Regions from separate parts of the Nocardioides dokdonensis FR1436 genome, predicted to be linked through region 2. Evidence: predicted binding sites of a transcription regulator. Region 2 holds the regulator's gene; the other holds the start of a gene.
What was found. The regulator LexA, encoded in region 2, represses DNA repair genes until DNA is damaged. The targets are predictions, from matches to a motif close to TCGAACANNTGTTCGA.
Positions count from the first base shown of each region.

Region 1: the regulator LexA is predicted to act here: its motif matches at 5,863-5,878, upstream of I601_RS18940 (HNH endonuclease signature motif containing protein).

Region 1 is NZ_CP015079.1:4,024,884-4,032,275, reverse strand. Features, by position in the region: gene I601_RS18955 (ComEA family DNA-binding protein) at 1-824, shown strand, start outside; gene I601_RS18950 (ComEC/Rec2 family competence protein) at 821-3,124, shown strand; gene holA (DNA polymerase III subunit delta) at 3,170-4,174, shown strand; gene I601_RS18940 (HNH endonuclease signature motif containing protein) at 4,368-5,789, opposite strand; gene rpsT (30S ribosomal protein S20) at 5,937-6,197, opposite strand; gene I601_RS18930 (phosphotransferase) at 6,296-7,306, opposite strand; gene I601_RS18925 (FMN-binding glutamate synthase family protein) at 7,328-7,392, shown strand, end outside.
Region 2 is NZ_CP015079.1:1,993,600-2,000,991, reverse strand. Features, by position in the region: gene I601_RS09430 (vitamin B12-dependent ribonucleotide reductase) at 1-1,162, opposite strand, end outside; gene nrdR (transcriptional regulator NrdR) at 1,356-1,841, opposite strand; gene I601_RS09420 (hypothetical protein) at 2,167-2,583, shown strand; gene I601_RS09415 (LysM peptidoglycan-binding domain-containing protein) at 2,757-3,113, opposite strand; gene lexA (transcriptional repressor LexA) at 3,447-4,181, shown strand; gene I601_RS09405 (alkaline phosphatase D family protein) at 4,304-6,055, shown strand; gene I601_RS09400 (alkaline phosphatase family protein) at 6,055-7,368, shown strand.

The sequences.
Region 1 (7,392 bases), 2.0 Mb from region 2:
TCAGCGCCGAGCTGGACGCGGTCCGGCCCGGCCCGCCTGCCCCGCTCGAGAAGCCACCTGCACCGCCACCGGACCGGATGCCGGTGCCGGGGCGGCATGCCGCCCGGCGTCGCCGCGACCGGCCGGCGCCGTTCGGTGTCGTCGACGACCTGGTGCCGGCGACCCTGCGCGGTCGGGCGCTGCTCGGGTCGGCGCACCTGGGCGTGATCGCGCTGCTGGTCGCCGCCGGTCTCGCGGTGACGTCGTGGTGGGTGGTGCGCTCGGACCCCGAACCGGTGCCGGGTCCGCGCCTGGAGACGGTCGCCGAGCTCGACACCCCGCTGGTCGACCTGGTCCCGCCGGCGACCGCGGCCCCGCCCGGCCCCGCGACCGCGAGCGCGGCGCCCGAGGGTCAGGTCACGATCGACGTGGCCGGGAAGGTCCGGCGCCCCGGCATCGCGGTCCTGCCCGCGGGCTCCCGGGTCCACGACGCCCTCGAGGCGGCCGGCGGCGCCCGGCCGGGCGTCGACCTGGCGGGACTCAACCTGGCGCGGGTCCTCGTCGACGGCGAGCAGGTGCTGGTCGGGCTGCCCGGCGGCTCCGCGCCGGTCGCGCCCGGCGTCGCTGCTCCCGCACCCGGCACCCCGGGGGCGGCGCTGGTCGACCTCAACACCGCCGACCAGACGCTCCTCGAGACGCTGCCGCAGGTGGGCCCGGTCACCGCCGCCGCGATCCTCGCCTGGCGCACCGAGCACGGCGCCTTCACCGCAGTCGAGGAGCTGCTCGAGGTCGACGGCATCGGGGAGGCGACCCTGGCGCAGCTGGCGCCCCTCGTCACGGTGTGAGGCCCGTCGCCGGGGCCGACCTCCGGATGACGCTGGTCGGCGCCGCGGCCTGGGTCGGCGGGCTGCTGGGCGCACTGGCGCCGGCGCCGGTCCTGGGCGGGGTCGCCGGAGCCACGCTCGCGGCCTGCGCGGTGCTGGCCGCGTGGGGGCGGCGGGCGGCCGCGCTGACCGGGGCGGTCCTCCTCGTGGTGCTGCAGGCGGTCGGGGTGAGCAGCCTGCTGCGCCACGACCAGGTCGCCCGGGGCCCGGTGGCCGAGCTGGCGGCCGAGCGGGCCGTGGTGAGGGTGGTGGCGACCGTGACCGGCGACCCCCGGCCGCTCGACGGCCCGTACGCCGACGGGGTGGTGCTGCGGGTCAGCGTGCGGGAGATCGGGGGCCGGGGCCGCGTGCACGCGCTGCGCGCTCCGGTGCTGGTGCTCGCGCCGGACACGTGGCGCGAGGTCCCGCTCGGAGCCTCCGTGGTCGCGAGCGGGCGCCTGGGGGTCGCCGAGGGCGACGACGTGGCGGCGGTGCTGCACGCCAGCGGCGCGCCCCGGGTGCGGGCCCCGCCCGACCTGTGGTGGCGTGGCGCCGGGGCCGTCCGGGCATCGTTGCGGGACTCCGTGGCCCACCGCCCGGCTCCCGAGCGGGTGCTGGTGCCTGCGCTCGTGGACGGCGACGACGTCGGGCTCGCGGAGGAGGTGGCCGACGACTTCCGGACCACCGGGCTGACGCACCTGCTGGCCGTGTCGGGCACCAACCTGACCCTGGTCGTGGGCAGCCTGCTGTGGCTCGCACGCGGCTGCCGGGTGCGCGGGCGCTGGCTCCTGCTCGTCGGGGCGGCCGGCATCGTCGGGTTCGTGCTGCTGGCCCGCACCGAGCCCAGCGTGCTGCGGGCGGCGGTGATGGGAGCGGTCGCGCTGGTGGCGCTGGGCACCGACGGGGCACGGCGGGGCCCCCGGACCCTGGGTGTCGCGGTGACCGCGCTGCTGCTGGTCCAGCCGGCGCTCGCGGTCTCGATCGGCTTCGCGCTGTCGGTGCTGGCGACCGCCGGGATCATGCTGCTGGCGCCTGGGTGGCGCGACGCGATGACGCGCTGGATGCCGCGCTGGCTGGCGGAGGCGATCGCGGTGCCTGCGGCCGCGCAGCTGGCCTGCACCCCGCTCGTCGCCGGGATCTCGGGGCAGGTCAGCCTCGTCGCCGTCGGTGCCAACCTGCTGGCGGCGCCGGTGGTCGGTCCCGCCACCGTGATCGGGCTCGCGGGCGGGATCGTCGGGCTGGTGGCGCCGCCCGTGGGTCGGCTCCTGGGCACGGTCGCCACCTGGTGCCTCAGCTGGATCGTCGCGGTCGCGGAGCGCGGAGCGGCGCTGCCCGCCGCGGCCGTCGACTGGGACACCGGCCCGCTGTCCCTGACATTGCTCACGGTGCTGAGCCTGGGCCTGGCCGCCCTCGCCCCGCGGCTCCTGGTCCGCCCGTTCCCCACCGTCCTGGCCTGCCTCGCGCTGGGCGTGGTCGTCGTGGTCCGCCCACCGTCGGCCACGTGGGCCCCCGAGGGCTGGGTGCTCGTGGTGTGTGACGTGGGCCAGGGGGACGCGCTGGTGCTGCGGGCGGGGGAGGGCAGTGCGGTCGTCGTCGACGCCGGTCCCGACCCGGAGGCCGTCGACCGCTGCCTCGACGACCTCGGGGTCCAGCACGTCGCGCTCCTCGTGCTGACGCACTTCCACGCCGACCACGTCGACGGCGTGGCGAGGGTGTTCGACGGTCGGTCGGTCGACCGGGTGCTCACCAGCCCGCTGCTCGACCCGCCCGAGGCGGTCGCGACCGTCGGGCGTACGGCCCGGGAGGCGGGTGCCGCGGTGGGGGTGGCGCCGTACGCCGTCGCCCTGCGCATCGGCGACGTCGTGCTGCAGCCGGTGTGGCCGACCTCGAGCCTGCCGGCGGCGGGGCCCGGGGACGGCAGCACCGCCAACGACCAGAGCGTGGTGCTGCTCGCCGAGGTCGGTGGCGTGCGGGTGCTGCTGCCCGGCGACCTGGAGCCGCCCGGCCAGGCGGCCCTCGTCCGCGCCCTGCCGGACCTGCGGGTCGACGTGCTCAAGGTGCCGCACCACGGCAGCCGTGCCCAGGACCTCGACCTGCTCACCGGGCTCGACGCCGAGGTCGCCGTGGTGCCGGTCGGAGCCGACAACACCTACGGGCACCCCGACCCCGGCCTGCTCGCTGCACTGGAGGGCTCGGGAGCCGACGTGCTGCGCACCGACACCGACGGCGCACTGGCCGTCGTGGTGCGCGACGGGGTCGCGGTGGGGGTGAGCCGACGCTGACGGGACGCAGGGCCTGTCGGTGTGCTGTGGCAGGCTTGCCGGACCATGCCAGCTCCCCGCTCCGCCGCCCCGCGTGCACCCTCCGCCACCGACGTCCTCGGGCGCGTGACGCTCGTGACCGGCAAGGAGGAGTTCTTCGGTGAGCGCACGGTCGCGGCGGTGCGGGGCGCGGTGCGCGCCCACGACCCCGAGTCGGAGCTCTCCGAGGCCGCGGCGGCCGAGCTGTCGCTGGCCACGCTGGGGGAGCTCTCGGCGCCGTCGCTGTTCTCCAGCATCCGCTGCGTGGTCGTCCGCTCCCTGGAGAACCTGCCCGAGGAGTCGGTGGCCGGGCTGCTCGCGTACGCCGGCTCACCGTCCGAGGACGTCGCCCTGGTGCTGGTGCACGGCGGCGGTCAGAAGGGCAGCGGCGTGCTCACCAAGCTGCGCAAGCTGCCAGCGGTCACCGAGGTGAAGTCCGGTGAGCTCAAGGCGTCCGAGTACCCCTCCTTCGTGATCAACGAGGCCCGCCAGATGGGCGCGCGGATGGAGCCGGACGCCGCCACCACCCTGGTGCAGGCCGTGGGGCAGGACCTCCGCTCGCTCTCCGCGGCGGCGCACCAGCTCACCAACGACTTCCCTGGCGAGACGCTGACCGAGGAGCGGGTGAAGCGATACTTCGGCGGCCGGGTGGAGGCCAAGTCCTTCGCGGTCGCCGACGCCGCGTTCGCCGGACGCCGCCTCGAGGCCCTCGAGGAGCTGCGCTGGGCCCTCGACGGCGGGACGCCCGCGGTGCTCATCACCTCGGCCTTCGCCGGCGGGGTGCGCGGCCTCGCCCGGTTCAAGGGCGCCCGGTCCCGGGGCGAGCAGGACCTCGCCAAGGAGATCGGCGTCCCCCCGTGGAAGGTCCGCTCGGTGCGCGACCAGGCCCGCGGCTGGTCGAGCCCCGCCCTCGGGGAGGCCGTGCGCGCCGTCGCCCGCGCCGACGCCGACATCAAGGGCGCGGCCAGCGACGCGGCGTACACCCTGGAGCGCCTGGTCCTCACCGTCACCGAGCTGCGCGAGCGCGGCTGAGGTCTCCGGATTCGTCTGCTCCGGCTGGTGGAGGCCGGACCGTCTACCTGGCCACGGACCGGAGCCAGGAGTGTGGAGTCCTGGGTGAGCCCTGTTGATCGGGAGCGCCACACTCTTGTCGCCTGACCTGGCTGCCGGGCGTGCCGGTGCCCCCGTCGCGGTGCTGCTGCGCCGGGGGTGTGGGGCGTGGTGGTCAGGTCGGTGGTGGGGCGCCGGGGCGGGGTGCCCGGCCGAGGTCGGTGGTGGTGAGGGGTTCGACGAGGTACTGGTAGCCCTGCGGGCTGGTCCACAGGAACCCGGTCGGCGTGGGCCGGTAGGTCCAGGCGGTGTGGGTCTTCGCCCGGTGGTGGCGCCGGCACAGGGTCGCCAGGTTGTGGGTGTTCGTCTGGCCGGGTGGCCCAGTGGGGTCGTAGGCGTTGATGTGGTCGACGTCGAGGTGGGTCTCGCCTGGCTTGCGGCGTCGCGCGCGCCGGGTGCAGTGCGGGAAGGTGCACCTGGGGTGGCGTTGGCGGGTCTGCTCGGCGAGGCGCTCGGGGATCTCGTAGCCGTCGACGGTCTCGGTGGTGGTGAGGTCGACGGGGCGGCGTTGGAAGGCCTGGAGTCCGGGGTGGTCGGCGAACCAGCGGATGTCTTTGCTGGTGATCGGCGCCGGCTGTCTGCGTGGTCCGGTCGGGGGCGGCTGGGTGCGGAAGGGGTGTTCGAACGCCTCGGCGTCGATGCCGCCCCGCTGGCTGCTGGGCTGGTCGGTGATGGTGCGCCATGCGACCTGGGTGCCGGTGGTGCGCAGCCACTCAGCGACCTGGTCGATGGTGGTGAGGCTGCGGGTCTTCTCGATGCGGGCGAGGTGGATGCCGGCGCCGGTGGTGGTGGGGTCGACGCCGCGCAGGGCTTGGTCGGTGAGGTGGACGTTGAGCACGACCTGGCGTGCGGGCACCCGGTCGCTCTCGTCACTGGTGAGGTCGAGGGTGGTCTGTGCTCGGGCGAGGACGCCGACGGCTTGGGAGCGGCGTACGTCGAGGGGTTGGTCGGAGCCGGCGAGGGCGAGGTTGCCGGTGATGTCGACGGTGCCATCGACCTGCTGGCCACCGGCGGTGGCGGAGGCGAGGTGGATGGCGAGGTTGCGGGTCTCGGCGGCGATGAGTCGCCGTTCCTCGGCTTCCTCGGGGTCGAACCGGGCGCGGGCTTCTTCGACGAGCCGGTCGATCCCGGCGTAGGAGAGGGTGGCGGCGACGGGGGCGAGGTGCTGGTCGACAAACGCAGCACCCTCCGGCGGAAGTCCGAGGGTGGCTTCGGCGACACGGCTGGCCCGCCACACCGGCACCCGACCCGAGACGACCTGGGCGTGCAGGCGGGGGAGGCGGTAGCGGATCTCGACGACGTGGGCGATGTAGCGCACCGCGGCGTCGCTCGACATCCCGAGCGCGGTGCCGTACTCGATGATCGCGAACTCACTGACCTTCGGCGCCCCGAGACCGGCCAGCTCGATCATCATGTCGGTGCCCGGCAGCACCGCCGCCTGGCGGTCGTCGTAGGTGGAGTGCATGACCGCCCACGCCACGGTGGCCTCGTACAGGTCGACCTCGGCCCGGTCGCGAGCTTTGGATGCGTGTCCCACGGAGCCTCGACGACGCTCGAGCCTTCGGTCCTCGCTGTTCGACCAGCTGCGGGGGCGGCCGGCTTCGAAATAGCCGAAGACCCGTCCGACGAGGTCGGACGGGTCGGCTCAGTACCAGACGAGGTCCGCGCAGGGCGGACCACCGAATCAGAGAGCAGCGGCCTTCTTGGCCATCGCGGACTTGCGGTTCGCGGCCTGGTTCTTGTGGATGACGCCCTTGGAGACGGCCTTGTCGAGCTTGCGGGCAGCCTCGCGGTTGGCGGCGACAGCGATGTCCTTGTCGCCCGCCTCGGCGGCCTCGCGGAACTTGCGCACGGCGGAGCGGAGGCTGGTCTTGACCGCCTTGTTGCGCTCGTGCGCCTTCTCGTTCTGCTTGTTGCGCTTGATCTGGGACTTAATGTTCGCCACGGGCAGTGCCTTTGCTGGTGTTGAGAACGAATGGTCTGGTGCTGAGTTCGGGGCGCGGGGTCGACGCACAAGCGCTTCCCACGCGACATCGGAGATTATCAGCGCCGCACGAGCCCACCCAAATCCCAGCCCCGGCGCCGGGCCAACCAGGCCCAGCAGGCCTCCCCGTGGCGACGCTGTGCGGCCCGCAGGTACGGCGACCAGGTGGGCACCTTGGCACACGAGGAGGCCAGGAAGTACCCCGCCGTCGCCGCCAGGACCGTGTCCACGCGGTCGGGCGGGGCGGCGGCGAGCAGGGGGGTGCGGCGCAGGACCGCCTCGACGTCCACCCCGTCGCTGCCGGGTCCGACCAGGGCCCACAGGCTGTCGAGCCACTCAGCGCCGAGGGCCGGCCAGGCCCAGCCGCACAGCAGCACCCGACCGTCGTCGGCGATCAGGACGTTGTCGTCGGTGACGTCGCCGTGCACCAGGGCGTCGCCGACGACCGCCTCTGCGAGACCTGCGGCCAGGGCGCTCGCTTCGGCGACGCGGGCCGGGTCGAGGTCCGGGCGCAGCGCGGCGACCCGGTCCCACTGTGCGGGCCAGTCGGCCAGGTCCTCGGCCACGGTGGTCAGGTCGACACCGACAGCCGCCGGGGAGACGGCGAGCTCGGCCAGGACCGCCAGCACGGCGTCGAGGTCGTCCTCTGGCCACGGACGCCGGGGGGCGCGGGCCGCCACGTGCTCGATGCCCAGGACCACCCAGTCGTCGGGCCGACCGGTGGCCCCCGTGGCCGGACCGGTGCCGTGGCTCCACAGCAACCGTGGCGAGGGCAGCGGCGCGCCCGTCGCGCCCAGTGCAGAGAGGGCGGCCGCCTCGCCGCGGTAGGTGAGGGCGGAGGCGCGCTGCGCGCCCACCGAGGCCGCCTTGACGTAGTGCCGCGACCCGTCCGCGCCGACGAGGACCGAGGCGAAGCCGGGGGTGAACCCGCCGGTGCACGACTGCGCCCCGACGACCTCGGTGCCGCAGCGCTGCTCGACCAGGCGGCGGACGTGCGGGGGCAGGTGCACCCACGCCAGCCGCTGGGCGGTGCGACCGTGCGGGAGGTCGACCGTGGACACCGAGGTCATCCGACCATCCTCGGCCACCGGATGATCGGTGGTACAACCGGTCTCGTGCTGCGCTTCTACATCCTCGGGTTCCTGGCCATCCTCGG
Region 2 (7,392 bases):
ACTTCAGCAGGTTCAGGCTCGCGAGGTTGCACGAGGAGTTGTCGAGGCTCATGTACTCCGAGCACGGGTTGGACGCGGTGATCCGGCCCGTCTCGGGGTTGGTGTGCCAGTCGTTGATCGTGTCGTCGTACTGCAGACCCGGGTCGGCGCACTCCCACGCGGCGGTGGAGATCTTGCGGAACAGGTCGCGGGCGTCGACGGTCTCGATGACCTCGCCGGTGCCGCGCGAGCGCAGCCCGAACTCGGTGCCGTCCTCGACGGCGCGCATGAACTCGTCGGAGACCCGGACCGAGTTGTTGGCGTTCTGGTACTGCACCGAGGTGATGTCCTCGCCGCCGAGGTCCATGTCGAAGCCGGCGTCGCGCAGCGCACGGATCTTGTGCTCCTCGCGCGCCTTGGTGGCGACGAACTCCTCGATGTCGGGGTGGTCGACGTCGAGGACGACCATCTTGGCCGCGCGGCGCGTGGCGCCACCGGACTTGATGGTCCCGGCGGAGGCGTCGGCGCCGCGCATGAACGAGACCGGGCCCGAGGCGGTGCCGCCGGAGGAGAGGAGCTCCTTGGAGGAGCGGATGCGCGAGAGGTTCAGGCCAGCACCCGAGCCGCCCTTGAAGATGAAGCCCTCCTCCTTGTACCAGTTCAGGATCGAGTCCATCGAGTCGTCGACCGAGAGGATGAAGCAGGCCGAGACCTGCTGCGGCGACGGCGTGCCGACGTTGAACCAGACCGGGGAGTTGAAGGAGAAGTACTGGTTGACCAGCAGCCAGGTCAGCTCGTGCTCGAAGACCTCGGCGTCGGCCTGGGTGGCGAAGTAGCCGTGATCGAGGCCGGCTTTGACGTAGGTGGAGACCACCCGGTCGACGAGCTGCTTGAGGCTGCGCTCGCGGGCGTCGGTGCCGACGGCGCCGCGGAAGTACTTGGTGGTGACGATGGTGGAGGCGTTGACCGACCAGGTGGAGGGGAACTCGACACCGCGCTGCTCGAAGACGGTCGCGCCGGTCTTCCAGTTGGTCTGGACGACGTCGCGGCTCTCCCAGGTCAGCTGGTCGTAGGGGTGGATGCCCTCGGTGCTGAAGACGCGCTGCATGGTCAGGCCCTTCCCGCTGCCCGTCGTCGTGCCCTGGGTGGCTGTGTCGGCTGCGCCGCTCACCGTCTCGGTCATTGCCGTGCTCCTCTGTGGTCCCGCTCGGGGGGTGCTGGTCTCGTCGTCGTGCTCAGGGCTCGTACTGCTGCTCGTGCTGGGCGACCCGGTCTCCATGGTCGCCGCGACCACCGACACCGGCGCTCCGGTGCGGTGGGGGAAGGGTTGGTGCGCCCGGCAGGTAGCTTCCCCACTACCTGCCGGGCGGTCTGGGTCAGCCCGTGGGGGCTGGAACGGGCTCGGTGTCGAGCGTGAGTCGCTCGGCACGGAGCATGGCGATCTCGTCCTCGAAGTCCGCCGCGGAGGCGAACTGGCGGTAGACGCTCGCGAAGCGCAGGTAGGCCACCTCGTCGAGCTCGCGCAGCGGGCCCAGGATCGCGAGGCCGACCTCGTGGGCGGCCATCTCGGCGGCGCCGGAGGAGCGCAGCGCGTCCTCGACCGCCTGGCCCAGGCAGGCCAGCTGGTCCTCGGTGACCGGGCGACCCTTGCAGGCCTTGCGGACACCGGCCACGGCCTTCTCGCGCACGAAGGGCTCGGCGGCCCCCGAACGCTTCACGACCGTGAGCTGCATCTGCTCCACCGTGGTGAACCGCTTCGAGCAGTCCGAGCAGGTACGCCGACGCTTGATCGAGCCGCCGTCGTCGGAGACCCGGGAGTCGAGGACCCGGGTGTCGGTGCCACGGCAGTAGGGGCAGTGCATCAGGGTTCCTCCTCTCTCGGGCGCGCCGGACGGGCCCCTGCTGGGGTCCGTACCTGTGGATATCGAAGCTGTTCCTGTGGAGAACAACCGTCCACCTGTGCACCTTCCACATCGGTTCTGTGAACTAGATGTGGATAACTACACCGGTGTAACTACTAGATGTAGTGGAACCGTACGCCTGCGGACCCGAGGTGCGCAACCCGGTCCGCAGAATTGGTGTGATCTGGATCTCGCTCCCCGCATCGGTGCAGGTCAGCGCCACGCAGGCAGCCCCAGTTCCTCGCCCCGGTCCCCGCGACCAGGGGGCATCGGCCACAATGGGCACGTGGACGGGGAGGTCGTGGACAGGGTGGTCGTGGAGCCGAGCGGGCACTCTCCAGCACCCCCCGCTCCGGGCAAGCGGGCCGGGGCTCGGCGGGCCGCGAAGCCGAAGCGCTCCATGGACCCCCGGATGCTCGGGCTCGCCCTCGGGGTCACCGTGGCGGTGGTGGCCTGGGGCTACCTCGTGTACGCCGCGATCGACTTCGGCGCCGAGGCCCGCAGTGGCGAGTCGGCCGCATGGTTCTTCCTGGCGCTGGCCTCGCTGGGCGCCGTGGCCTGCCTCTTCGTGGGACTGATGCTGGTCGTGCGGCTGCTGCGCGCACTGGGCATCACCCAGGCGCCTGCGCCACGCTCCCCCGACGCCACAGACTCCCCCGAACCGGCCACCGCGCAGCCCGCTGGACGCCGCGCGGCCCGCTGAGGCCGCACCGTGCCGCACTCATCGGGGCCGAGCTCCACCGGAGACAGCGCGAGGGGCGGGCCCACCTGGGCCCGCCCCTCGCTTCCCCTGGTTTCGCCGGCCGGGGTCGAGGCGACCGGCGAAAATCGTGGGCGGCCGCAGCCGCCAGTGCCCCGCAGGGCCGTCGAGCAGCCTCAGCTGGTCGGGACCCGCAGCCGCTGACCGGTGACCACCAGGCCACCGTCGAGGGCGTTGAGCGTCTGGATGTGCTGGATCATCTCGCGCACGTCGTCACCCTGGGCCCGCTCCGTGGCGATGGCCCACAGGGTGTCGCCGGTGCCGACGGTGATCACCTCGGTCGGCGGGGGCGTGCCCTTCTCGCTGGTGGCCATCGAGCCGCCGGCCAGGAGGACGCCGGCCAGGACCACCAGCACCAGCGCGAGGCCCAGGACGACCAGGCGACCGCGACGGGTCAACCGGACCGGGCCGGGCGTCGTACGCGTCTGGACGGGGTGCTGGGTCTGCATGGGGAACTGGGCGATGGTGCTCATGGTGACCTCCTGGGGAAGGGGGTGGTCGTTGTCGTGATCGGTCGAGGTGATGTCTACAGACGGCCACCGACAGTCCCGGTCGAGAAGCTCCTCGACCAGGTGTTCGATCGAACACATGAGCGAGACTAGATCAGGTGTTCGAGGGAATGCAAGAGGGTGCGCGAACAATTGTTCGAGGCCTGTCGACGGGGGTTACCAGCCACACCCACCGGGCCGCGGTCCGACACGCCGTTCGAACAGATGTTTGAAGTTGCCCGCCCTGCGGCGCTACCGTGTCCTCACGACCATCCGAGCGGACACCCCGGCTCGGGCCTCGCGCACGAAAGGCACACGATGGCGACCAAGGACGGCGTCCCCCGCAAGCGGAAGGTCGCGGAGCTGCCCGACGGGCCCCCCGACGCGACCGGCCTCACCCCACGCCAGGTCAAGGTGCTCGGCTGCATCAAGGAGGCCATCGAGACCCGCGGCTACCCGCCGAGCATGCGCGAGATCGGCCAGGCCGTCGGCCTGACCAGTACCTCGAGCGTCTCCCACCAGCTGAAGGTGCTCGAGGAGAAGGGCTTCCTCAAGCGCGACGCGCACCGGCCCCGCGCGCTCGAGGTCTTCCTGCCCGAGCTGATGGCGCGTCGCCGCGCGATCTCCTCGGCCGACGACAGCTCGGTCGACGAGACCGACGTCGGCAACACCATGCCGGCCGCCACCTACGTCCCGGTCGTGGGTCGCATCGCCGCCGGTGGTCCGATCCTGGCCGAGGAGCGCGTCGAGGACGTCTTCCCGCTGCCCAAGCAGCTCGTGGGCGACGGCACCCTCTTCCTGCTCGAGGTCTCCGGCGACTCGATGATCGACGCCGCCATCTGCGACGGCGACTACGTGGTGATCCGCCAGGAGCAGACCGCAAGCAACGGCCAGATCGTGGCCGCCCTGATCGGCGACGAGGCCACCGTCAAGACCTTCCAGCGCAAGGACGGCAAGGTCTGGCTGCTGCCGCACAACGACGCCTACGAGCCCATCGACGGCACCCACGCCTCGATCCTCGGCGTCGTCACCGCGGTGCTGCGCAGCCTCTAGGGACAGCCTCTGGGGGCAGCCCCTGAGCCCCGCACCTGTCGCACCGTCGAACCGACGGTGAACACTCGGCGTCCGAACCCCCGTCCGCGTCACGCGGACGGGGGTTCGTCGTTGGATGAGGCGTGACCCCACCGCAGATCCCCTCCCCTGCCGCTCCCTCCCCCACCGGGCCCGTCCGCGACGCCGAGCGCGACCGCCTGGCCGCCCTGGGGCGGCGTACGGTCCTCGCCGTCGGGGCCGGCAGCGCCGCCGTGGCCGCCGGCAGCGGCGCACTCACCGCGCCCGCTGCCCGCGCGGCCAGCGCCCGGCACGACGTCTTCGCGCACGGCGTCGCCTCCGGCGACCCGCTGCCGCACGCGGTGCTGATCTGGACCCGGGTCACCCCCACCCGGGCCGCACAGCCCGGCTCCGGGAAGGGCCCGCGGCTGGGGGTGCGCTGGGAGGTCGCCACCGACCGCCGCTTCCGCCGTGTCGTGCGCCGCGGCCGCTTCGCGACCAGCGCCGCGCGCGACCACACCGTCAAGCTCGACGTCACCGGCCTCCAACCGGAGACGACCTACTACTACCGCTTCGTCGCCCGCGGGCAGCGCAGCCCGGTCGGCACCACCCGCACCGCCCCCGCCAAGCGCGCCACCCCCGCCAACCTGCGCCTGGGCGTGGTCTCCTGCGCCAACCTGCAGGCCGGCTGGTTCAGCGCCTACCGCCACCTCGCGGCGCGCCGCGACCTGCACGCGGTGCTGCACCTGGGCGACTACTTCTACGAGTACGGCCCCGGCGAGTACGGGATGGGTCGCGACAACGTCGACGTGCGCCCGCACGACCCGCCGCACGAGGTCGTCACGCTCAGCGACTACCGGCGCCGGCACGCGCAGTACAAGACCGACCCGGACCTGCAGGCGCTGCACGCGGCGCACGCCTGGATCGTGACCTGGGACGATCACGAGGTCACCAACGACCAGTGGAAGGCAGGCGCGGAGAACCACGACGACACCGAGGGCGACTACCGCCGACGGCGCGCCCGCGCCCACCGCGCGTACGACGAGTGGATGCCGGTGCGCATGGACGGCACCGCCTCGCTGGGCGACGGGGCGCGGCTCTACCGGCGCCTGCGCTTCGGCGACCTGGCCGAGATCAGCATGCTCGACCTGCGCACCTACCGCTCCGAGCAGGTCGCGACCCCGATCATCGACTCGGAGATCAACGACCCCTCGCGCTCGATCACCGGCAAGCGGCAGATGGAGTGGCTCAAGGACTCCCTGACCCGCGGCAACCACGCGCCGCAGTGGAAGATCATCGGCAACCCGGTGATGATCGCCCCGGTCACCTTCGCCGACCTGCCCAACGAGCTCGTCGACCCGGTCAACGACGTCACCGGGCTGCTGCCGCAGGACGGCTCGCCCTACAACGTCGACCAGTGGGACGGCTACACCGCCGATCGCCGCGAGGTCTTCGCCCACCTCGACGACCACCAGGTCAAGGACGTGGTGTTCGTGACCGGCGACATCCACTCCGGCTGGGCCAACGACCTGCCGCTGGACACCTCGGCCTACCCGGTGCTCGGCGACTCGGTCGCGGTGGAGTTCGTGTGCTCCTCGGTCACCTCCAACAACCTCAAGGACATCACCGGCCAACCCGCGCTGACCCCCGTCGTGGAGGCGGTCTTCATGGCCAACAACCGGCACGTGAAGTACCTCAACTTCGACGACCACGGCTTCTCGGTGCTCGACATCACCGCCGAGCGCACCCAGATGGACTGGTTCATCATCGGCTCGCGCGACGACAAGCAGACGACCGCGACGCACGACGCGTCGTTCCGCACCCTCGCCGGCACCAGCACGGTGCAGCGCGTCGCGACCCCCGTGGGAGACAACTGATGTGCGAGTCCGACGTGCCCCGCCCCGCCGGCGCCGACGCCCCGTTCGCCCGCGGGCTCGGTGAGATCCGCGCCGGTCGACGTACGGTGCTCACGGCGGCGGCCTCCGGCCTGGCCTTCTCGACCGTGGCCGGCCTCCAGCCGGCGCTCGCCGCACGGGCCTCGACCCGCAAGCGGGCCTACGTGCTCGTCGTCGACGGCTGCCGGCCCGAAGAGATCGACAGCGGCCTGACGCCGAACCTCCTGGCGCTGCGCGAGGGCGGACTGCACCACCCGCGGGCCACCTCGATGCCGGTGATGGAGACCATCCCCAACCACACGATGATGATGACCGGGGTGCGCCCCGACCGCAGCGGCGTGCCGGCCAACGCCGTCTACGACCGCGAGCTGGGCGACGTCCGCACCCTCGACCAGCCCTCCGACCTGCGCTTCCCGACCATCCTCGAGCGGCTCGACAAGCGCGGGCTGAGCACCGGCACGGTGCTCAGCAAGGAGTACCTCTACGGGATCTTCGGCGAGCGGGCCACGCACCGCTGGGAGCCGGCGCCGATCGTGCCGATCTCGGGCCACGCGCCCGACGAGTTCACGATGCGCGCCACCCTCGACATGATCGAGGAGTTCGACCCGCACCTGGTCTTCGTCAACCTCGGCGACGTCGACCGGCTCGGGCACTCCGACCTGACCGGGCCCACCACCCTCGAGGCCGCCCGCCGGCTCGCGCTGCTCAACACCGACCGGCTCGTCGGGAACTTCGTGGCCGAGCTGAAGAGCTCGGGGCGCTGGGAGCACTCGATCGTCGTCGTGCTGGCCGACCACTCGATGGACTGGTCCTACCCCGACAGGATCGTCTCCCTCGACGGTCCGCTCTCCGACGACCCGTTCCTGGCCGGCCGGTTCGCGATCGCCGACAACGGCGGCGCCGACCTCGTCTACTGGACCGGACCGGCCGCCGACCGCGACAAGGCCGTACGCCGCATCCGCCGCATCGCCTCCGAGGTCCCCGGGGTGCTCAAGGCCTGGGACCGCCGCGCCGGCTGGTTGCGCCTGGGCCCGGAGTCCGGCGACGTGGTGGTCTTCTGCGAGGCCGGGTGGCGCTTCAGCGACCCGGACGTCTTCTCCAACCCGATCCCCGGCAACCACGGCCACCCCGCCACCCGCGCCATCCCGTTCTTCATCGGCGGCGGGCACCCCGCGGTCCCCGCGGGCCGGGTCTCCTCGCGGCACGCCCGCACCACCGACGTCGCGCCCACCGTCGGTGCGTTCTTCGGGCTGAAGCCGCCGCGCGGCGGGTACGACGGGCGGGCGCGGCTGTAGAGCGCCGGGCACGGCGCCGGGACG